Regions from separate parts of the Priestia sp. ABM2_011 genome, predicted to be linked through region 1. Evidence: riboswitches for the same ligand, from Rfam matches in the RefSeq annotation. Region 1 holds a riboswitch; each other region holds the start of a gene.
The links. A riboswitch is a leader RNA that binds a small molecule or an ion and turns the genes downstream of it on or off. The one in region 1 is predicted to bind cyclic di-AMP.

Region 1 (5,658 bases):
GTTGTTCAGTGGAAAGAGTTTTCCTCAAGTATTGAAAAGCAAGAGGAAGTCATTCGGAAAATGAAGCAATATAAGCAGTTTGTCCAGCAGAGTCAAGATGCATTTATTGTAACGAGAGAAGGCAGAATTCAATATTTGAATCCCGCTGGTGTTAAACTTCTTGGCGGCGAGAAAAAAGAAGAGTATATCGGGCGTCCTTGGCTTCACTTTATTCACCCCGAACATTTAGAAATTGTAAAAGAACGAATGGTTCAGCTGATGAATGGAATGTCCGTGAGGCCACGTGTTGATGTGAAACTATTGACTAAAAAAGGGGTCGTCATTATTGAATCTTCGGCAACCAAAATTAAGTTTGAAGGACAGGATGCCATTCAGTATATTATTCGCGACGTAACGGATCGAAAAAAATATGATGAAATGGCAAGCAAATCTGAAAAGCTTACAATGGTGAGCAAGCTAGCGGCAGGAGTAGCACATGAAATCCGTAATCCAATGACGGCGATTAAAGGGTTTATTCAGCTGCTAAAAGCATCGAAACAGTATAATGAAGAATACAATGATATTATGCTTGAAGAATTGAATCGCGTCGAATCCATTATTCAAGAATTTTTAACGCTGGCCAAGCCTAAAATTGAAAATTCATACCATCCGAAAAGTCTCAATCAAATCATACGTCACGTGACATTACTATTAGATACACACGCCAATTATAAAAATTGTCGTATTATTAATGAGATTAGTGATGAGATTACAATCTTTTGTGAAGAAAATGCGCTTAAACAAGTTTTTATTAATTTAATTCAAAATGCGCTTGAGTCAATGAGCAAAGGTACAGTTAAAGTTACCGTTGAGAAAAGAAATGAATACGGCATGGTCATTATCGAGGATGAAGGATGTGGAATTGATGAGCAATCTTTAGCTCGGCTAGGTGAACCATTTTATTCCACCAAACAAACAGGAACTGGGCTAGGATTAATGATTAGCTACCGAATAATCGAACAGCATCAAGGGCATATTTCATTTGCGAGTAAAGTAGGAGTAGGAACAAAAGTAGAAATTGCTCTTCCGTATATTAAAGAACCAGTGAACATTTCGTAGCGCTTGCTATTCGTTCGCTGGTTTTTGTTTGGTTAAAATAAAAACGAATGTTTTTTTAATTTTTTATTTTAATGTTCGTGTATATTGTTGACTAAAGGGTTTGTTTTTGATATATTATCAAATGTCTAGAAAATAACCGAATGATAATAAAAAAAGAAAATTCGGTCAATAACTTTTATCTTTTACCCAAAGAAAAAAGATGATGGGAGAATGTACAATGAACTCAAATTATGATGTTATTGTGGTAGGGGCAGGACCCGCTGGAATTTTTACTTGCTATGAGCTAACGTTAAAATTACCGGAAGCAACTATTTTATTAATCGATAAAGGACACGATATCTATCGACGTAATTGTCCGATTCTTCAGAAAAAAATTGAAAAATGTCCGCCTGCAGTTGGCAGAAAAGAGTTTGCTGGCTGTTTGCCTGCTTGTTCTATCACAAATGGTTTCGGTGGAGCCGGCGCATATTCAGATGGGAAGTTTAATATCACCAGTGAATTTGGAGGCTGGATGACGGATTATCTGTCTGAATCACAGGTGGTAGATTTAATTAAATACGTGGATGAAATTAATTTAAAACACGGAGCAACCGATACGATTACGGATCCGTTAACTGATAAAGTTCGTGAAATTGAAAAACGCGGATACGCAGCAGGATTAAAGCTATTGCGTGCCCAAGTGCGTCATTTAGGAACAGAGCAAAATTTAGAAATTTTAAAAAGCATTTATGAATACTTAAAAGAAAAAATTGATATGCAGTATAAAACGGAAGTAGCCGATTTAATAACAGAAAAAGAAGATGGTCAGCATATCGTGCGCGGTATTGAATTGAAGAATGGTGACAGAATTACGGCTGATAAAGTCGTGGTTTCACCAGGTCGAGACGGCTCGAAGTGGATGAGCGACTTACTAAAAAAACGCCGTTTGAAAATGATTAACAATCAAGTAGACATCGGTGTTCGAGTAGAAACATCTAACGTTGTTATGGAAGAAATCAACAAGCACTTGTACGAAGGGAAATTTATTTACAATACGTCTGTAGGTACAAGAGTCAGAACGTTCTGCAGCAATCCTTCAGGGCATGTGGTAGTAGAGAATCATTCAGGGATTATGTTAGCAAATGGACACGCATACAAAGATCCGAAGCTTGGAAGTCAAAATACGAACTTTGCGCTGCTTGTTTCTCATAAATTTTCGGATCCATTTGATCAGCCGAACGAATATGCGCACGAAGTATCAAGATTAGCTAATATGCTGTCAAACGGAGGCTTAGTTGTTCAAAAGTATGGAGACATTTTAAAGGGGCGCCGTTCAACAGCGAATCGAATTAAAGAAGGCTTTTTAGAACCAACGTTAAAAGAAGCTGTCCCTGGTGATTTGGGTTTAGTGCTTCCATACAATACAATGAAAAGCTTAATTGAAATGACAGAAGCACTGGATCATGTAACGCCTGGGTTAGCATCTGAACATACGCTGTTTTACGGTGTGGAAGCGAAATTTTACTCCGCCCGTCCGAAGTTAAACGATAAGTTTGAAACTGAAATTTCCGGTTTATACGTGGGAGGAGACGGAGCTGGTATTACGCGAGGACTCGCGCAGGCAAGTGCGTGTGGTGTGTGGGTAGCGCGTGACATTGTTGAAAAATTAAAGAATCGTAAAGCAAGTTCTGAACCTGTTACTGTATAAAAAAAGAGGCCGTCACGGCCTCTTTTTTTTATGGGTTAAATAACGAGAGGGAATAAGTAAAAAGTAAAGAACTTGTACCGCTCCAACTCCGATAGTTTTATATGATAATTACCCGCTCCTTTTTTAAAAGATAGTAGGAAATCTATACTTCTATCTTGAGCAGAATTAAGTAGAATAAGGGGAATTGATAATGTCGATTTCTTCGCATCAATAAAGTCAGTGAAATTTTAGGGAGTGTATATCAAGCAGTACAAGGATAAAATCAACAGTTGGAAAGAGTTATTTTTTTTGATAAGTAAAATATTTATGGAAGCAGTAAAGTACATGGATATTAGAATAATTATACATATTAATGAATGATATTAATGGAAATAAAGTTCACTTTATAAACTATTTTTTGAATTAATTTTTTATTCATTAGATTGTAAGTCTTGTTAAATAAGTGTTTTTGGTTTATTAAAATATGATGTAAATATTTTAAAATATAACAATTCTCAACTTTTTACGATAAAATCATGCATTATTTTTGAATAAAAACTTGACAGGAATACATAAAATGAATTTTAATTAAAGTAACAATTATTATCATGCAAAAATATTAAAGAAAATTATTTGCTTAATCTCTTTTGTTTTATAAGAGAACGGAGGACCCATATTTGTGCGTAATGTACTTGGGGTGAATCTTGAATGAATCAAGTAGGGTAACTCACGTACCCGAATCCGACAGCTAACTCCGTAAGCATTCAGTGAGGGAATAACAGGTCTATGAAACCATGATATTCTCATGTTTTTTTGTATAGCTAAAAATATTCCTAAACTATTAATCTGAAAATTTTTAATATATTGTATATTTTGAGTGTTATCACCCTCAATGCATGGTAAAATAAGTATAGTAGTTAGAATCATTCTAATATAATTTATTTATGGGAGGTAAATCTATGAAGCTATCGACAAAGATCATTATCGCGCTAATTGCTGGTGCTGTTGTAGGAGTGTTGATTAATGCTTTTGCTCCAAGTGCTTTTGCTCCGCTGGACAAGTACTTGTTTACGCCGCTTGGGCAAATTTTCTTAAGCTTAATTAAAATGCTTGTTGTACCAATTGTGTTTTTCTCTATCACGTTAGGCGTAGCAGGTTTAGGAGATCCTAAAAAACTGGGAAGAATCGGGGCAAAAACAGTTTCGTACTTCCTAGTGACAACAACCGTTGCTATTGTAATTGGTTTATTATTAGCGTTTGTTATTAAACCAGGAACATTTGGATCTTTTGATACACAAAACGCTTCTTTTGAAGCTGAAAAAGCACCGCCGGTTGGAGAGACATTCTTAAATATGATTCCAGTCAATCCAATCCAAGCGATGGCTGAAGGGAATATGCTTCAACTTATCGTTTTCTCTATCTTTATCGGTTTTGGTATTACGATGCTTGGAAGTAAAACCAAAGGGCTTTATAATTTACTCGAGCAAGGCAATGAATTGATGATGTACCTTGTAAATCTAGTGATGAAGTTTGCTCCTTACGGAACATTTGGGCTTCTTGCAACAGCGGTTGGAAGTCAAGGCTGGCAGGCAATTAAAGCGATGGGGCTTTACATGATTGTAGTCGTGCTCGCACTGTTCATCCATTCGATTGTAACATATGGGGGGTCAGTCGCTCTTATGGCCAGACGTAACCCTATTGAATTTTTTAAAGGTTTTGCTCCTGCGATGACAGTTGGATTCAGTACATCAAGCAGTAGTGCAACGCTTCCGATTTCAATGAATGTGGCTCAAAAAAATCTTCGTGTCCCGGAGTCCATCAGCAGTTTTGTTCAGCCGTTAGGTGCTACCATTAACATGGATGGAACAGCAATTATGCAAGGTGTCGCGACTATTTTTATTGCGCAAGTATACGGCGTTGACCTGTCGCTGGGTGCTCTTGTGACGGTTGTATTAACAGCGGTGCTTGCTAGTATTGGTACAGCAGGCGTGCCGGGAGTTGGTCTCATTATGCTAGCGATGGTATTGAGTTCGGTTGGCCTGCCTGTAGCAGGTATCGGATTGATTATCGGGATTGATCGCTTGCTTGATATGCTTCGTACATCTGTAAATATTACGGGGGACGCTGCGTGTGCCGTTATTGTGGCTGAGTCAGAAGCAAAGCGTATCGATAAATCTGTAACGCAATCGGCTTAATAAATGTAAAAGCTCTAGCTATATGCTAGGGCTTTTTTTATTGGCAAGAAACTCTTCTTTTCAGCATACAGTTTAATAAGAGTATGTGTTTGAAAGGAGAGTGCGGAAATGAATAAGACCCATGTTATAAAGCCGCTGCTCGACGACGACTACCCAGTTATTTCATATGGAAAAGGAATTTATTTGTACGACCAAGATGGAAAAAAGTACATAGATGCTTCGTCAGGGGCAGTTACAGCAAGTATCGGACACGGCGTAAAAGAAATTATTGATGCGATGACGGATCAGGCACAGAAAGTTGCGTTTGTATATCGGTCGCAGTTTACAAGCGATCCGACGGAAGCCTTAGCTAAGAAACTATGTGAATTAAGCAGCAATCATTTCCAGTGGAGCTTTTTTGTTAACAGCGGGACAGAAGCGACTGAAACGGCTATGAAAACAGCCATTCAGCATTTTCAAGAGCAAGGAAAGCCAACCAAAACAAAGGTTTTGTCACGCTGGATGAGCTATCACGGTATTACAATAGGAGCGCTGTCTATGTCAGGGCACGTTGGAAGACGAAAACGTTTCTCGTCTTTGCTTGAAGATTATCCTTCGGTTTCACCTCCTTATTGCTATCGATGTCCGTTTCATCAAACCTATCCATCCTGTAATCTTGCTTGTGCACACGAATTGGAAACAGTTATCAAACGAACCGGC
Region 2 (5,658 bases), 800 kb from region 1:
AAGATGTATTTCGAGTAGCAAAAGGGGTTGGCGATGCACGTCGCGTGCTGAAAAAACTAAAGCCTTCTCTTGTTTTTTCAAAAGGCGGTTTCGTCACAGTTCCTGTGGTAATGGCTGCTAAATCTTTAAACATTCCCGTGTTCATTCATGAAAGTGATTTAACACCGGGACTGGCAAATAAAATTGCGCAGAAATTTGCCACTAAAATTTTTACTTCTTTTGATGAAGCCGCAAACTACTTTCCAAAAGAAAAAGTGCAGGTTGTTGGTTCACCTATTCGAAAAGAGCTATTTAGCGGAAGCGCAGCGAACGGGGAAAGCTGGCTACGCTTTTATGATAAGCGCCCCATTTTAACGATTATGGGCGGAAGTTTAGGAGCACGCCGTATTAATGAAATCGTTCGAGAGTCTTTGCCTGAACTGCAAAAGAAATTCCAAATTGTACACCTTTGCGGAAAAGGCAATATTGATACAAGCCTTGAAAAAGAGTCAGGATACCGTCAGTTAGAATACGTAAACGAACAACTTCCTGATGTTCTAGCGGCAACTGATTATGTGATTACACGCGGTGGATCCAATGCCATTTTTGAGTTTTTAGCTCTTCATAAACCGATGATGATTATTCCTTTATCAAAAGCACAGAGTCGCGGAGATCAAATTTTAAATGCACAATCTTTTAAGAAAAAAGGCTACTGTATGGTTGTAGAAGAAGAACAGTTAACAAAAGAATTGTTTTTACGTGAAGTAAGTGAGCTTCAGCAGCAGGCAAGTACAATGAAGCGTACAATGCGTGAAGCAACAAAAACGGATGCTATTTCAATTCTTGTAAATGAAATTGAGAAAATGAGCTAAAAAAAGCGTTCTTATCTCCTCGATAAGAACGCTTTTTTTCTTCTGAAATTATTATTTTAAAATAATGAATAAATATAGAAAAATAAAGCTTTTAAAATTTCAAAAAATGTTGTTGACAGTAAATTTTAACAGGAGTAAGATTACTCTCATGAAACGTTCCACTGTGAAACGCTGAGTCTTTTCTGAAAGAGAAGGAAAGAGCGGAGGACCCAATTATCAGGGGTGAATCTCTTAATTGAGTAGGGTTACTTTCTTGACCCGAACCCGTCAGCTAACTTCGTAAGCGTTAAGAGAGAGGATGGTGTAATCGTGGTCGTTTTCTATAACAGCGGATAGTACGCTCCTTTCAAAATATAGGTGAAAGGAGCGTCAGGATGCATTTATCTAAGCAAATGATTCAAATGATTGAATATCGGGCCATGTGCGACCAGCAATCTTTTGATCTAGCAAACCGCTATTTGTCTACGTTAGCTAATCAAAGTTTTAAACGCAGCAGTAAAAACTATTATTAAGTCTAAAAATTAAATAACAAATATACGCTTAATCAATTATGAGCGGGGGACCCAATATTTTGTACGTATGTACTAGGGGTGAATCTCTTAACTGAGTAGGGTTACTTCCATAACCCGAATCCGACAGCTAACTCCGTAAGCGTTTTGGGAGTAAAAAATTCGTGTGAATCACGGCTTATTTGTCGTGCATTAAACCGCGGAAGAGAACTCTCTTCTGCGGTTTTTTAGTGGGAAAAATCAGCATCACGTCTCACGGTTAGCTTTTTTGGACGTGATGCTTTATGAAAAGAAACCGTCACTAAACTTAGAAGCTATCATTTTTGTTAGGAAACAGTTAGGAGGGAGCAACTTGGATATGATCATGCTTGCAACGCTTGCCATATTAACAGCTGCTATGTACGGAATTATTTGCTGGTCGTCTCATGTAGTAGATGAAAGAGAGGAGAAGTGAAAGTGTCGTTCATTTTGTTAGGTATTTCAGTTCTCGTTTTAATTTATTTAGTATATGTACTGTTAAATCCAGAACAATTTTAATAAGCGGAGGAATAAAAAGTGGGGATTTTTCTACTATCAGTTGCGCTGCTGCTTGTTTTTGTAGCGCTTATTGCAAAGCCCGTAGGTATTTATATAGCGAATGTGTTTTCAAACGATAAAAACACTAGCTTGATAGGAAAGATAGAAACGGTGATGTTTAAAGCAGCAGGAATTAAAGGGCTTAATCAGACGTGGAAGCAATATGCATTTACTCTTGTTTTGGCGAATACGTTTATGATTTTTGTGGTGTACCTTATCTTCCGGTTTCAAGGGGTACTGCCGTTTAACCCAAGCCACATCAAAGGAATGGATCCGGCACTTGCTTTTAACACGGCCATTAGTTTTATGACAAATACGAACTTGCAGCACTACAGCGGCGAATCAGGTTTGTCCTATTTCTCGCAGATGGCCGCCATTGTATTTATGATGTTTGCTGCACCAGCAACGGCACTTGCAGTAGCAATCGCTTTTATTCGTGGGCTGGCAGGGAAAGAAATGGGAAACTTTTTTGTTGATTTTGTAAAGTCAATTACGCGTATTTTACTTCCTATCGCTTTTATAACAGGCATTTTATTTATGTTTTTAGGTGTCCCTCAAACGTTAAGCGGAACGGTGACTGCCCATACAATAGAAGGGGCAACACAGCAAATAGCAAGGGGACCAGTTGCTTCTTTTCTTTCAATTAAAGAGCTAGGAAACAACGGAGGGGGATTTTTTGGTGTCAATTCAGCTCATCCATTTGAAAATCCTAACGCGTTGAGCAATGTATTACAAATCGTCCTTATGCTTTTATTGCCAACAGCACTTCCTTTCACATACGGAAAAATGATCGGACAGCGTAAGCAAGGCCGCATCTTGTTTGTAGCGATGAGTATGCTGTTTATCGTTATTTTAAGCACAGCGTTCGTAACAGAGTGGGGCGGCAATCCAAGACTTGATTCTTTTCATTTGAACGAAGCGAACGGTTATATGGAAGGGAAAGAAGTCCGTTTTGGTGTCGGCATGTCGACGCTTTACGCCATCGTGACGACAGCAAGTGAAACAGGTGCAGTCAACACCATGCACGATACTCTTACGCCTCTTACCGGGTTGTTAACGCTTGGAAATATGATGTTAAATACCGTATTCGGCGGTGTCGGAGCAGGATTTATGAATGTCATGATGTACGTCATTATCGCCGTATTTTTATCAGGTTTAATGGTTGGAAGAACACCAGAATACGTAGGTAAAAAAATTGAAGGAAAAGAAATGAAGCTAATCGCCGTGACGCTTATTTTGCAGCCGCTGCTAATTTTAGGAGGAACAGCTGTAGCACTTACCACTCATTTAGGAATAGAAGGTATATCAAATCCAGGCTTTCACGGGTTAAGTCAGGCACTGTATGAATTTACGTCGTCAGCAGCAAACAATGGATCCGGCTTTGAAGGACTCGGTGATGCAACGCCGTTTTGGAACATTTCAACGGGAATCGTTATGTATATTGGACGTTACTTCGGACTAATTACGATGCTGGCGGTATCGAGCTCACTAGCATCCAAACAGCTTGTTCCCCAAACACCTGGGACATTTAAAACAGATACGTCTTTATTTAGCGGCATTTTAATTGGAACTACCGTTATTGTAGGAGCACTTACATTTTTCCCAGTGCTTGTGCTTGGGCCGGTTGCTGAGTATTTAACACTGTAATCAAGAAAGCGGAGGATCATAATGAATAAACGGAATTTTGCAAACAATATTGAATTGGATCGCAACAGTCATATTCAAGGTTCTGTAGATACACAAGCTTCATCGATTTTTATTCAATCAGTAAAGCAGGCTTTTATCAAGCTCAGCCCAAGAACGATGATAAAAAACCCTATCATGTTCGTAGTAGAAATCGGGTTTATAATTACGCTTTTTTTAGCCGTTGTTCCGGACCTTTTCGGAGAAAGTACAGTAAGCACAGGATTTAATGTTGCCGTATCTCTCGTGTTATTTTTTACCATTGTTTTTGCTAATTTTGCAGAAGCATTAGCAGAAGGTCGAGGAAAAGCACAGGCAAACTCATTAAAGCAATCTAAAGGCGATATTACAGCTAATCAGCTTCAAAACGGGCAAATGATACAAGTTTCGGCATCGCAACTAAAAAAAGGAGATATCGTCGTCGTTTCACAAGGCGAAATGATTCCTGGAGATGGAGAAATTATTAAAGGACTGGCGTCTGTTGATGAATCGGCTATTACGGGTGAATCGGCACCTGTTATGAAAGAAGCAGGCGGGGATTTTAACTCTGTAACTGGAGGTACAAGAGTTGTCAGCGATGAAATTACAATTAAAATTACGTGTGAGCAAGGTGAATCGTTTTTAGATAAAATGATTTCGCTTGTTGAAGGAGCAGAGCGTCAAAAAACGCCAAATGAAATTGCGCTAAACACGGTTTTGACAAGTTTGACGATTATTTTTTTACTAGTTGTTGTGACGCTTCCTGTCTTTACAAACTATTTACATTTTCAACTCGACACGGCTATTTTAATTTCACTGCTCGTCTGCCTTATTCCTACGACGATTGGAGGATTATTATCGGCCATTGGAATTGCTGGAATGGATCGAGTCACGCAGTTTAACGTGATTGCTATGTCAGGAAAAGCAGTAGAAGCAGCTGGTGACATCAATACAATTATTTTAGATAAAACCGGCACCATTACGTTTGGAAACCGAATGGCTCATCAGTTAACGACTGTAGAAGGCGTAGACGAACGTGAACTGTACAAATGGGCGTTTGTTTCTTCTCTTTACGACGAAACACCAGAAGGACGCTCGGTGGTTGATTTTATCCAAACTCGCATGGGAGTAGAAGACCTTAGAAAAACGCAGGGAACGTTTGTAGAATTCAAAGCTGAAACGCGAATGAGCGGCATTGACTTACAGAATGTATCTGTACGAAAAGGAGCAGTGGACGCCGTCACGGCATGGGTAGAGTCAAATGGCGGGAAGGTTCCCTCTGATTTACAGCAAAAAGCGAACGAAATTGCAGGAGCTGGTGGCACGCCGCTTGCCGTCGCCGCCGATGATAAAATTTATGGCTTGATTTATTTAAAAGACACGGTAAAACCAGGAATGAAAGAACGCTTTGATGAACTTCGTAAAATGGGCATTAAAACAGTCATGTGCACAGGAGATAATCCGCTAACCGCAGCAACTATTGCAAAAGAAGCTGGAGTAGATGAATTTATTGCGGAATGCAAGCCAGAAGACAAGATTCAAGTGATTAAATACGAACAGCAGCAAGGCAAGCTAGTTGCGATGACAGGTGACGGAACAAACGATGCCCCTGCACTTGCTCAAGCTGACGTTGGTTTAGCAATGAACAGCGGAACCTCAGCTGCTAAAGAAGCAGCAAATATGGTGGACTTGGATTCGGATCCCACTAAAATCATTGAAGTCGTTTCAATCGGAAAACAGCTATTAATGACAAGGGGTGCCTTAACTACATTCAGCATCGCAAACGATATTGCTAAGTATTTCGCGATTATTCCAGCGATGTTTACCTTGGCGATTCCGCAAATGGAGGCTCTTAACGTAATGAAGCTGAATTCACCTCTATCTGCTGTATTGTCAGCGCTTATTTTTAATGCGGTCATTATCCCGCTGTTAATTCCCTTAGCCATGAAGGGAATTGCCTATAAGCCGATGAGTTCTAACGCACTGCTGCGAAAAAATTTGTTCATTTACGGATTAGGTGGGGTATTAGTTCCATTCATTGGGATTAAAGCGATTGACTT
Region 3 (5,658 bases), 130 kb from region 1:
TCTGCAAATAAAACAGCGATTTTTCGTAATTCCCTCCAAACATAAGCGGAGTTTCCCGATATTTTATTCCTCGAACGAAGTGCGCCAAGCTTGAAGATGGATTTAATGTTAATGCCTGATGAAGAGCCCGGTCCATTTCTAAGTTCAATACCATTTTTTCAAAGATAATTGATTCTTCGATTTGCTTTGCTAAACAAACGGCTAAGTAACAGTACAAATCAGATGCTTGAGGTTTTTTCTTCATTTCTTGTTGAATTTCGCGCTTGATCTCTTTCCACTTTCCCTCTTCTAGCTGATTCATGACGTATTGTGCATGTATTCCCACCTGTTTGCCCTCCTTTTCCTCTTTATCATAAAGGATTTCTGCGCAAATGAAAAAAGTAAGTGTTCTTCATTCTTCACAAAAAACGTTACCATTAAAAAATAGGCAAATTTCTCAATCACTTAACCCAATTAGTACATAGGATATAGAGACTTTTATTAAAGGAGGTTACACATATGGGCGCAAAAGGCGGTTTTGGTTTTTCATTTATCGTTGTTTTATTTATCCTATTAGTAATCGTAGGGTGTTCTTGCTACTACTAATTTCTAGAGAGGATGAACATCATTCATCCTCTCCTATTTCAAAAAAACCATGCTTTCGCATGGCTACATACCGATTAGATGAATGAGTAGAGGAACTCATTGTTCGGCAATATTGAAGAAATTTTTGGTTTTTACTTCCGCCTAGTATGCCTTTTTTGAAGGGGACTATGCGCAAATAAAGTTAACGTTTAAAAGCGAAAGCCAGACGCACCTACAATAACAAGTAAAACAAATAACACAACGATTAACGCAAAATTTTGTTTTCCCACGTACCATCCCTCACTTCCTGTTATCTGCTTTTAGTGTATGCAACAGCTTGGCAAAATGTTTAGGACAGGGGTGCGGATTTTTCCAATGAGAAAAACCTTCAAATTTCGCCAAAAAAAGTGAATCATATTTTTGTTTCTTTCGTTATATATAGTAAGAGATTTTTTTACTATAAAAAAGGAGGGGCTTTAATGCGCCGACATTCCAAATTGCCCATTGTTCTTGTTTTTGCCTTCTTTTTATTCATCGCAACTGTTTTGTGCGTAACCTCTTATATGTCTTGAACGTATAAATAATATAAAAAAATCGCCTCATCGAAGGCGATTTTTCTATCCTAGCATTATATCTTCGTTTGGATAGCGAACGGCTTCACGCTTTTGCTTAGATAATGAAAACGCAAGGGTTAATGGCCCCACTTTTCCTAAAAACATGATAAAGATAATAATCACGCGTCCAAAGTATGAAAGCTCAGGAGTTGCTCCCATCGATAACCCCACTGTTCCAAACGCAGAAACCACTTCAAACATAATTTTTATAAACGGCAGGTTTTCTGAGATATTTAATAGAAAAATGGCCCCAAACACAAACATAATCGAAATCATCGTAATGGCTAGTGCCTTAAACACATGAAGAGGAAGAAGCCGTCTCTTTAACAGCACAATATCTTCCCTGCTTCGTAAAAATGCCCATACAGAAAAGACAATCACCACAAACGTTGTTAGTTTAATACCTCCTCCTGTTGACGCACTCCCTGCACCTATGAACATTAACATAACCATTAAAAATATGGTGGAATCATGTAGACTTCCTATATCGATACTATTAAAACCTGCTGTGCGTGTTGTTACCGCTTGAAAATAAGACGCCCACACTTTGTCTCCTAATGACAAACTTCCAAGTGTATGTGAATTGCCGTACTCTAAGAAAAAAATAAAAAGCATGGCAATCATGTTAATGGCAAACGTGCTGATAATCATAATTTTTGAATGCAGCGTTAGTTTTTTATACGATTTTTTTACCCACATATCAGCAAGAACGGTAAATCCTAACCCACCAATAATAAACAAAAAGGAAATCGTTATGTTAATAATAGGATCTCCTACATACTGAACTAAGCTGTCAGATAATAGTCCGAACCCTGCGTTATTAAAAGCTGAAATTGAATGAAACAAGCTAAAGAATAGCCCCTTAGACCATCCGAATTCCGGAACCCAGCGTATCGCTAAAAAGATAAGTGCAACAAACTCAATTAAAAATGAAAAGATAAACAGCCTTTTAACTAGCAGGACAACTCCGCCGACGCTCGTTTGATTTAATGCCTGCTGAACGAGCATACGCTCTTTAAATCCAATTTTTTTACCTAGCATCATAAAAATCAGCACGGCAAATGACATAATGCCAAGACCGCCTATTTGAATTAACAGCATAATAATCGTTTGACCGATGACGGTAAAACGCGTACCTGTATCTACGACGGCTAAGCCGGTCACTGTCATAGCGGAAGTAGATGTAAAAAGGGCGTCTACCCACCGGATTGGCTCAGTAGTAGAAAAAGGCATCATTAATAAAAGAGCACCAATAATAATTCCTCCGCCAAAAATGGAGACAAGCAGCTGCGGCGGCGTAAGCCTAACAATTTTTTTTTTCATAAGTTAAACTCCTTCTTCTTCAAAACGGTTTAAATCGCGATTATGTCCGATAACAATCAGCATATCTCCTTGTTCAATTGTTTCATGCGCCGTAGGCGAAATCACCATTTCCCCGTCTTTTCGCTGAAAACCGATAATATTACAGCCGTACTTTGCACGAATATTTAAATCAAACAGCGTTTTATTATGAAGTTTCTTAGAAGCGACAATTTCAACAATACTATAGTCTTTAGACAGTTCAATATAGTCAATAATTTTTTCTGACACCACGTGATGAGCAATCCGCTTCGCAATATCGCGCTCAGGATGAATGACTTTGTCCGCTCCTATTTTCTCCAGCACTTTTTGATGATACATATTCACCGCTTTTACCCATACTTGCTTAACGCCCATATCTTTTAAAAGCATCGTTGCAAGCACGCTTGCTTCGATATCGTCTCCAAACGAAATAAGAGCATGATCAACGTTACGAATGCCTAGCCCTTTTAAGCTAGCTTCATCAATTGCGTTCGCTTGCACGACATATGTAGCTGAGTTGCTATATTTCTTTACTACCTCCTGATTGCGGTCAATAGCGAGCACATCCACATCCAAATTAGCAAACTCTTCAACCAAACTGCCTCCAAAACGACCTAATCCCAATACAGCAAACTGTTTTTTCATAATGTATTTATTCCTTTCTTCAACTGCTGTGTGTTCTCTTAGCTTATACTTTTTCTAAAAAATTACATGTTTTTCTTAAAAAAAGCGCAAAAAAACACAGGAAGGCTCCTGTGTTTTTTCACACTCTTCCCCCTCAAAACGCTTGCGAAGTTAGCTGTCGGGTTCGGGTTTTAAGAGTAACCCTACCTTTTTAAGGATTCACCCCGGAGCACAATATGTGCGTAAATAATGGGTCCTCCGCTCCGTAATGGATTAAGCGATTTTTATTCAAATGTCTATGATCTATTTTTTAGAATAATCGATTCGATTCATGATACGTTTCACTTCACGAAAGCTATCTTACTCCTGTGGATTTTGTCTGTCAAGATATTTTTAGGGAAGACATCACTTGCGCTGCAAACTGCAAAAATCATATAAATCTAAACTGACAATCAGTTTGTGAAATTGATCAAACAAATTAATAACAGCCAAAAGCTCTAATAGCTGCGTATCACTGTAAAATTTCTTTAATTGATCCATATCAGCATCCGTCAAATCCCTTGGACGCACTCGGTATACATCTATAAATCGAAACAGCAGTCGATCTTTTTCTTCCAGCTCTTTTTCTCTTAACACTTTTTGATTAAGCGTCTTATCGCCTACATATGACATGCTCATACACGTCTCACAGCCGTTAACACCTGCTAGATAAAGCCTGATTTTTTCCTTAGTCTCTCTTTTTACTATATCACTGTTCCAAAGCTTGTCGTATAGCTCATCATACAACCTTTTTACATCTGGAATTAAATTCAGTGCTTTTTCAAAATTTGTTCCCTCTTCGTTTGTTAACAAAACTCTTGCCATTTTTTACTCACTCCTTTTTAATTATTATAGTAAGAAAAATGGAGATTTCAGATAACAAATAAAACATATTATCTGCTATTACTAATCAAATAAAACATTAATATGAAAGAAGGTTTTCAATTGAAAATTGATGAAATTGATTTATCGATTTTGCAGGCACTGCAGCAAAACAGCCGTCTTTCCTTAAGAGAGCTAGGAAAACAAATTAACCTGTCTCCTCCTTCAGTGGCAGAGCGAGTAAGACAGCTAGAGAGCTTTGGTATTATAAAAGGATATACAATCGATATTGATTATGAAAAGCTGCAGTTGCCCGTCTCGTGTTTTATTGAAGTAACCATGAAAAACGGAGAGCACGAGCGTTTTAAAAGATTTATTTCTCAGTATCCCTATGCTTTATTCTGTGAACGCATCGCCGGACAGGCTTGCTTCATTACAAAGCTTCAGCTTCCTCACCTGCACGTACTCGAGCAATTTATTAACGAAATTACACCTTATGCCAAAACGATTTCACACATCGCCCTTTCTCACGTGGAGATGTCTTCTGCATTATTGAGTCATTTAAAAGATGAAAAGTGATTGAAACATACGTTCACCGTACTAACGAAAAGATCCGAACGATTCATCGTTCGGATCTTCTTTCCACTAAACTACTTCTGTCCTAGCCTCTTTTATTCGTCCAAAAGCATAAAAAATAACCCTCCAAAGCTGGAGGGTATAAATTTTCCGAATAATGAAAGTTTTACAACTTCATTCTATCAGGTACCGACATTTCTGTCTACTTAAAAATGTAAAAGAGCTCTCTATTAATAGAAAGCTCTTTTACCTGCTTGTTTTTTGAAAACAATCAATCTATATAAAAGGGAACTACCTAAGGCTGAAAGTCACGTGAAACCTTGGCAGTTGATCCTGGATATACCGGTTGATATGATTCAAAACAAGTTCTTTCATCATTTCTTCTTTGACTTCTGATTCCGTTTTTTTATCTTTTTGTTTTAAAATAAGAATATAATAGACTTTACCCATTTTAATGGGCTTACTACACTCTCCGATGTGCTGTTTTTTTAAAACATCTATAAAAGAGGGAGATAGATTCGAAAGCTTTAGATTATCATCATTCTCTATTTTGCTGATGGTCTGGACATCAGCATATTTTTTTTGAACGTCTTGAAGCGATGTTCCTTTTTGCAGCTCAGCCGCAACGGTCTCGGCATCATGTAAAGTTGTAAAAGTTAGCTGCGAAAAAGATACGCTCGTTACATCGTTCTCAATACGTGTATAGTAAGCGTCTAGTTCATCAGACGTAATTTGTTTACGGAAATATTCTTCTAATTTAAACTGATTTATTAGCTGTTTAGTTACATCGCTAGAACGAATATGCAAGACTTCATAGCCTTGTTTTCTTGTATCTTCGTCATATGAACGTTTGATTTGTTTCCACATATCCTCGACTTTTTTCTGTACCCTGTCACTTGTCTTTAGATGCGAAATTAAGATTTTTTGCATGACAAGCTGCCGCAACAACTCTTTGCGGTAGCTTGTATCATTTAGCGGCGCATCGGGATTTAAGAACCCTTCAACTGCTAAAAAACGATTGAATTCAGCTCCTGTCACCTTTCCTCCTTCATACGCTGCCACTTCTTTGGCAGAAGAT
Region 4 (5,658 bases), 3.4 Mb from region 1:
CTTGCCCTCCAATCAACACCTAGAGGCAACTAAATACATGAAAGCTACATTTACTATATCAATAAAAAAATCCGAACGTATTTGATTCTCAACTAAGAATCAAACTCGTTCGGATTTTTCTTCAACTAAAATACTTTCATACCAGCCTATTTTTATTTTTTAGATTGTGAGACTTTTTCTAAAATGCGTCTTTTACGGTAAAGCATCATTCCAACTTCTCCTATATCGCTAATCGCTTGTTTGTTAATATACGCCCCAAACACCATCCCTGCTATAGGAATCATTTGAAATAGCTTTTTCCATCCCAAGTTGTCTCTATAGGTTAGAAACACTTCTCTCCAACCTTGGAGCTGCTGCAAGCTCTGCGTTCGATTGCCGCTTGCTAATTCTTCTAAAATCGCACGCTTTCCTACAATATCAGAGGATGAAAACTGCATGCATTTGACCATAAAAATGCGTTCCTCTTGCTCAGTGGGATCGTAACCATAAGAAACAGCCACTTCTTGCAGTGTCTTAAGCGTAAGTCCCAATACAAAAGGAATATCAATCGCCAGTGTGAAAATTCCACCTACTCCGGTTGTAGCTCCTTGCAGCTGCGCATTCTTTTTTCGGACTTCAATAAAATACTCCGCCAACTCATCCATTTCCTGCAGAGATAAATGCTGAACATCCTCTATTGACAGCTGCTTATTTTCTTGTAATTGGGCTGATGCTTTCTCTAGCGTGGCAGACGTATTAGCTAAATACTGGCCTCCATTATCAACATACTTAGCAATTTCATCTAATAATTTTTCTATTTTTTGATGAATGAACTTTGGCGTTACTTTATCTAAAGCTGAAAAAGGCAAGCGAGCCAGCCGCTCCCAGAAAAAAAGTCCTTTTTGGTCTTTCTCCCACTTTTCAATTTTTCGTAATTCTATTCTCAATTGTTCATGCTCTGACATATCCTCACTCTTTTCCTCGATTTATCAGCTCTGTCCTACTTGTTTATTCCGCACATATTTAATGATAAAAAACAACGCAATTAAAACAACAATTCCGATTCCAATAGGCTGCATGTATTGAGAAACAATCGGACCCACCTCTTTCCACTTAGGTCCTAACTTATATCCTAAATATACGTAAATAGCCGTTACTGGAAGCATCGCAACAAATGTGTAAATAGAAAACAGCCATACATTCATTTTTGCCATCCCGCATGGAAAAGAGATAGCCGTACGCACTCCTGGAATAAACCGTCCAAAAAAAGCGACCCCGCTGCCGTACTTATTAAAAAAGCGATCGGCAGCGTCAATTTCTTTTTCTTTCACCAAAAAATATTTTCCATATTTTAAAACTAGCGGTCGTCCACCGTAACGTCCCAGTGCGTAAAGAGTCAACGGTCCACATACACCGCCTACTGTACCTGCAAGGATAGCCAGATACAAGTTCATATCACCTTGGTACACCCAATACCCTACTAAAGGTAAAACAAGCTCTGCGGGGACAAACTCAAACGTTAATGCTAAAATTACGCCAAAATAAGAGAGCTGTTTTAGCGCTTCAATTAAAGAAAGTAAAACCGACTCTAACAAAAATTCTCCTCCTCATGTCATTAAATCTAAGACTGCAAAACTATAATTTAGCCGATTGATAGATAAAAACCAACGCGACATAGTTTTTTCCTTTCCCTCTTTACGTATGACGTACTACAAAAGTTTCAATAAAAAAAGCGCTAGTTTTATCCAGCGCTTTTATAGTTTAAAGTTAATTTGAATAATACCTACTTTACGAAGAGCATCGTATAAAATAACTAAAGCCGGTCCTAAAAACAACCCGACAAAACCTAAAAGTTTAAATCCAATGTACAAACTAACTAGTGCAGCCAAAGGTGAAATACCCATATTTGTAGAAAACACTTTTGGTTCTACTACACGTCTTACTACCGTAATCACTCCAAATAGAATAAATAAGCCGATTGCTAATGAGTCATGCCCTTGCGTAAGAGCAAAAATCCCCCATGGAACGAGCACCGAGCCCGTCCCAAGGATTGGTAAGATATCGACAATTACAATTAATAAACTAAGCAGCGCGGTATACGGAACATCTAATAGCCAAAGCCCTACATAAGCCATTACAAACGTCATGACACTTAAAATAATTTGTGCCTTAATAAAACCAACCCCCGCTTGGATAAGCTGAGTGATGACAACTTGTAGCTTATATTTCGTTTCTTCTGTTAAAAATGACTTAATTTTATTTTTAATAGCAGGCAGCTCAAGGCTGATAAATACAAGCGCTACTAAATAAATAAGAAACTCTAGTAGAAATCCAGGAACAGTAGCAGCAAAGCTAATGATGATTTCCACGGTACTTTTTAATAGAGAATCTAATGAATTTACGGTTTTTTCAAGCGTGCGCTCGATAGAAGAAATCACTTCTGTAGGAAGAGCGTTTGAATAGTATTTCCACTTGATAATAGTTGGATAAATCGCGGTTTCATAGATTTCTTTTACAAATGAAGGCGCTATCTTTGAAAGAGCTACCACTTGCGTAACGATTGTCCGAACAATAAAAAATCCAATAAGTATGAGCGAAACAACATATAAAATGAAGGTCATAAGCACTGCGTAGACTCTCTTCATTTTAAAAGATTGATGCAATTTTTGAACAATACCCTCAAGCGCTAATGCTGTTAATAAAGCAAACACAATCGGTAAACTGTAAGGGATTAACAAACATACGATTACTATCGAGGCAATGACCCATATTCGCTTTTTCCACATACTCTACTATCCCCCAACTAGCTAAGCTATCTCTATATTTATTGATAAAGAAAGGAACCAGTGACTGCTTTTATGTAAGAATAAAATTTGGATATATTTATACCTGATGTTACATATTATAGGGTCAATTTCCATAATAATAAAGGAATTATTATGAAAAAAGCTACTTATTCTAATTTTTTGAATAGAATAAGTAGCTTTTTAATTTATAAATTAGCCGGCTCTCATGACCTCTGTACCTTTTTTAGGGTCAAATTTGCCTTCAGATTTAGACATCACAATTGCTGCTAGTGTGTTTCCTACTAAGTTAACAACCGTACGTGCCATATCCATGATTCTGTCTACTCCCGCAATGAAGGCTAATCCTTCTGCCGGAACGCCGATTGTTCCAAGAGTAGCCAGTAATACAACAAATGATGTTCCTGGCACCGCAGCCATTCCTTTAGATGTAACCATCAATACCAGAATGAGCGTCAGCTGTTGAACGATCGTTAAATCAATACCATACACCTGCGCTAAGAATAACGCTGCAATCGCTTGATAGAGAACAGAACCATCTAGGTTAAATGTATAACCAATTGGTACAACGAACGATACGATAGCTTTTGGACAGCCCATCTTTTCAAGTTTTTCCATAATTCGCGGAAGAACTGTCTCAGAACTAGATGTACTGTATGCTAACAACAGTTCATCTTTCATATAGCGGAATAAGTGGAAAATGTTAATTCCTGCCCATTTCGCAATTCCTCCTAATACAACAAGTAGGAAGAAAATTAACGCTAAGTAAACTAAGATAACAAGCTTTCCTAATGAAAGAAGTGACTCTAAACCGAATTTCGAAACTGTTACACCAATTAAAGCAAATACTCCAATCGGAGCCACTTTCATTACTAGGTTTACCACGTGAAACATTGCGTGAGAAACGCCGTCAAAGAATTGAACAACAGGCTTTCCTCTTTCTCCAATTGCCGCTACTCCAAGTGCGAACAATACTGTAAAGAAGATAATTGCTAGCATGTCCCCTTCAACAATTGACTGGAAAAAGTTTGTCGGAACAATGTGTAAGAACGTTTCAGCCACTGACTTTCCTTCTTGCTGTTCGGATGTTTCAACGTATTGTGAAATATCACTCTTCTGTGCTGAATGAATGTCTACACCTTGTCCAGGATGAAAAATATTAGCAATCAATACACCGATTACAATTGCGAAAGTTGTAATAATTTCAAAATAGAGAATGGTTTTAACGCCAAGCTTTCCGACCTGTTTACCGCTACCTGCTCCTGCAACTCCAACGACTAAACTTGAGATAACAATTGGAATAACAATCATCTTAATCAATCTTAAGAACAAGTCTCCCAGCGGCTGCAGGTATGTTACTACACGCGGATCGTTAAACCAAATTACTCCTACAAGAACACCGAGGATTAAACCGGTAAAAATCTGCGTAGCCAAACCAAAACGAATTTTTTTCATAGATGTACCTCCCCAAAGATGTATGACATTTGTATATACTTTTCTGAAAAAACAAAAAAAGACTATTCTTAAGAAAGAACAGCCTTTTACTTACGCTATTTTGGGCTCTTTCTCTCAATAAAGCAAACGAGGTTAACTGTCGGATTCGGAATTGAGAGTTTCCTACCTTTTGTAAGGATTCACCCCAAGGCAGCTTTACTGCCGATAATGATTCCCCCGCTCTATACGATTAAGCTTATTATTCAATTTTTATAAAATTAAAACGATCTATACGTTGTCATACGTTTTTTACAGTCAATAAAACTAAACAGAAGTCTTACTTTTACTTAACTTTATACTGCACAAATATTAATTTACTATTTTTCGACACGTTTTGTCAATACCCATGTTTATAAAACGCTTTCAAAAGACAATAATATATATTTATGCAAAAAAGCTATTGCAATGTTGCAATAGCTTTTTCTTGCTTTTTAAGTCTTTATCAGAAGTTTAAATGGCTATAAAATACGCTTATTTATTTTATAAAAATACAAAATATAGAATAGCCGCTAAAATAATTCGATAAATGGCAAACGGAACTAATTTAATGCGGTTGATTAATTTTAAGAAAAAGCGAATCGATATAAGCGCAAAAATAAAGGCGCTGATAAAACCAGCAATAAAAAACGGTAGTGCATCTGATGTGAAATACTGCCAGTTTTTAACCAATGAAAGTCCACTTGCTCCTGCCATAATTGGCACTGCCATAATAAATGTAAAATCTGCGGCTGCCTTATGGCTCATTCCAAGAAGAACCCCTCCTGAAATCGTTGAGCCTGAACGAGAAAAACCTGGCCAAAGAGCAATACATTGAAACAGTCCTATACCTAGTGCTTGTCCATAAGACATTTGGTCCACCGTCTCTACACGCGGACGTTTAGGTCCAAACAAATCTGCTAGAATCATTAATACAGCTCCGACCACTAAGCCAATTAGCACCGTATTTAAAGAAAACAAATGTTCATCAATGTAATCATCAAACAAAAGTCCTAACACTCCTGCGGGTAACAAACCAACAATTACCTGCATTAAATTTAAGCGATTTGTCGGTCCAATTGCAGCAGCTGGTTTTTTTCCCAATCCTAATAAATTAATAAAACGATCTTTAAAAATAACAACTACTGCTAAAATCGACCCTAGCTGAATAACAATCTTAAATGTATTAGCTACTGGAGATGAAAATAATTCTTTTGAATTTAACCACAGGTCATCCACAATAATCATATGCCCAGTTGACGAAACGGGAGCAAACTCTGTTAAACCTTCTACAATCCCTAAAATGATTGCTACAATAATTTCCCACATAAAGCTATGTACCTTGCCTTTCTTTCAAATTAATAAGCTTATCGCTTCGTTTTACATGCTCAACTATTTTCCTATT

Region 2: linked by a shared signal. The riboswitch ahead of kdpF (K(+)-transporting ATPase subunit F) and the one ahead of ACXAE4_RS07740 (dicarboxylate/amino acid:cation symporter) in region 1 are both predicted to bind cyclic di-AMP.
Region 3: linked by a shared signal. The riboswitch ahead of ACXAE4_RS08440 (potassium channel family protein) and the one ahead of ACXAE4_RS07740 (dicarboxylate/amino acid:cation symporter) in region 1 are both predicted to bind cyclic di-AMP.
Region 4: linked by a shared signal. The riboswitch ahead of ACXAE4_RS25560 (cation:dicarboxylate symporter family transporter) and the one ahead of ACXAE4_RS07740 (dicarboxylate/amino acid:cation symporter) in region 1 are both predicted to bind cyclic di-AMP.

What each region holds. Positions count from the first base shown of each region.
Region 1 covers NZ_JBSWUB010000001.1:1,476,302-1,481,959, forward strand. Annotated here, with positions in the region: gene ACXAE4_RS07730 (ATP-binding protein) at 1-1,098, shown strand, start outside; gene ACXAE4_RS07735 (NAD(P)/FAD-dependent oxidoreductase) at 1,316-2,785, shown strand; cyclic di-AMP (ydaO/yuaA leader) riboswitch at 3,389-3,543, shown strand; gene ACXAE4_RS07740 (dicarboxylate/amino acid:cation symporter) at 3,724-4,959, shown strand; gene ACXAE4_RS07745 (aspartate aminotransferase family protein) at 5,068-5,658, shown strand, end outside.
Region 2 covers NZ_JBSWUB010000001.1:2,277,320-2,282,977, forward strand. Annotated here, with positions in the region: gene ACXAE4_RS12395 (undecaprenyldiphospho-muramoylpentapeptide beta-N-acetylglucosaminyltransferase) at 1-851, shown strand, start outside; cyclic di-AMP (ydaO/yuaA leader) riboswitch at 1,011-1,153, shown strand; gene ACXAE4_RS12400 (hypothetical protein) at 1,226-1,363, shown strand; cyclic di-AMP (ydaO/yuaA leader) riboswitch at 1,379-1,519, shown strand; gene kdpF (K(+)-transporting ATPase subunit F) at 1,817-1,897, shown strand; gene kdpA (potassium-transporting ATPase subunit KdpA) at 1,922-3,583, shown strand; gene kdpB (potassium-transporting ATPase subunit KdpB) at 3,605-5,658, shown strand, end outside.
Region 3 covers NZ_JBSWUB010000001.1:1,610,037-1,615,694, reverse strand. Annotated here, with positions in the region: gene ACXAE4_RS08460 (tetratricopeptide repeat protein) at 1-325, opposite strand, end outside; gene ACXAE4_RS08455 (YjcZ family sporulation protein) at 499-585, shown strand; gene ACXAE4_RS08450 (YjcZ family sporulation protein) at 774-854, opposite strand; gene ACXAE4_RS08445 (TrkH family potassium uptake protein) at 1,182-2,501, opposite strand; gene ACXAE4_RS08440 (potassium channel family protein) at 2,505-3,164, opposite strand; cyclic di-AMP (ydaO/yuaA leader) riboswitch at 3,289-3,433, opposite strand; gene ACXAE4_RS08435 (carboxymuconolactone decarboxylase family protein) at 3,549-4,007, opposite strand; gene ACXAE4_RS08430 (Lrp/AsnC family transcriptional regulator) at 4,128-4,583, shown strand; gene ACXAE4_RS08425 (peptidyl-prolyl cis-trans isomerase) at 4,872-5,658, opposite strand, start outside.
Region 4 covers NZ_JBSWUB010000001.1:4,860,356-4,866,013, forward strand. Annotated here, with positions in the region: gene ACXAE4_RS25540 (hypothetical protein) at 1-16, opposite strand, end outside; gene ACXAE4_RS25545 (EcsC family protein) at 153-944, opposite strand; gene ACXAE4_RS25550 (DedA family protein) at 969-1,574, opposite strand; gene ytvI (sporulation integral membrane protein YtvI) at 1,734-2,765, opposite strand; gene ACXAE4_RS25560 (cation:dicarboxylate symporter family transporter) at 2,979-4,238, opposite strand; cyclic di-AMP (ydaO/yuaA leader) riboswitch at 4,345-4,484, opposite strand; gene ACXAE4_RS25565 (undecaprenyl-diphosphate phosphatase) at 4,758-5,582, opposite strand.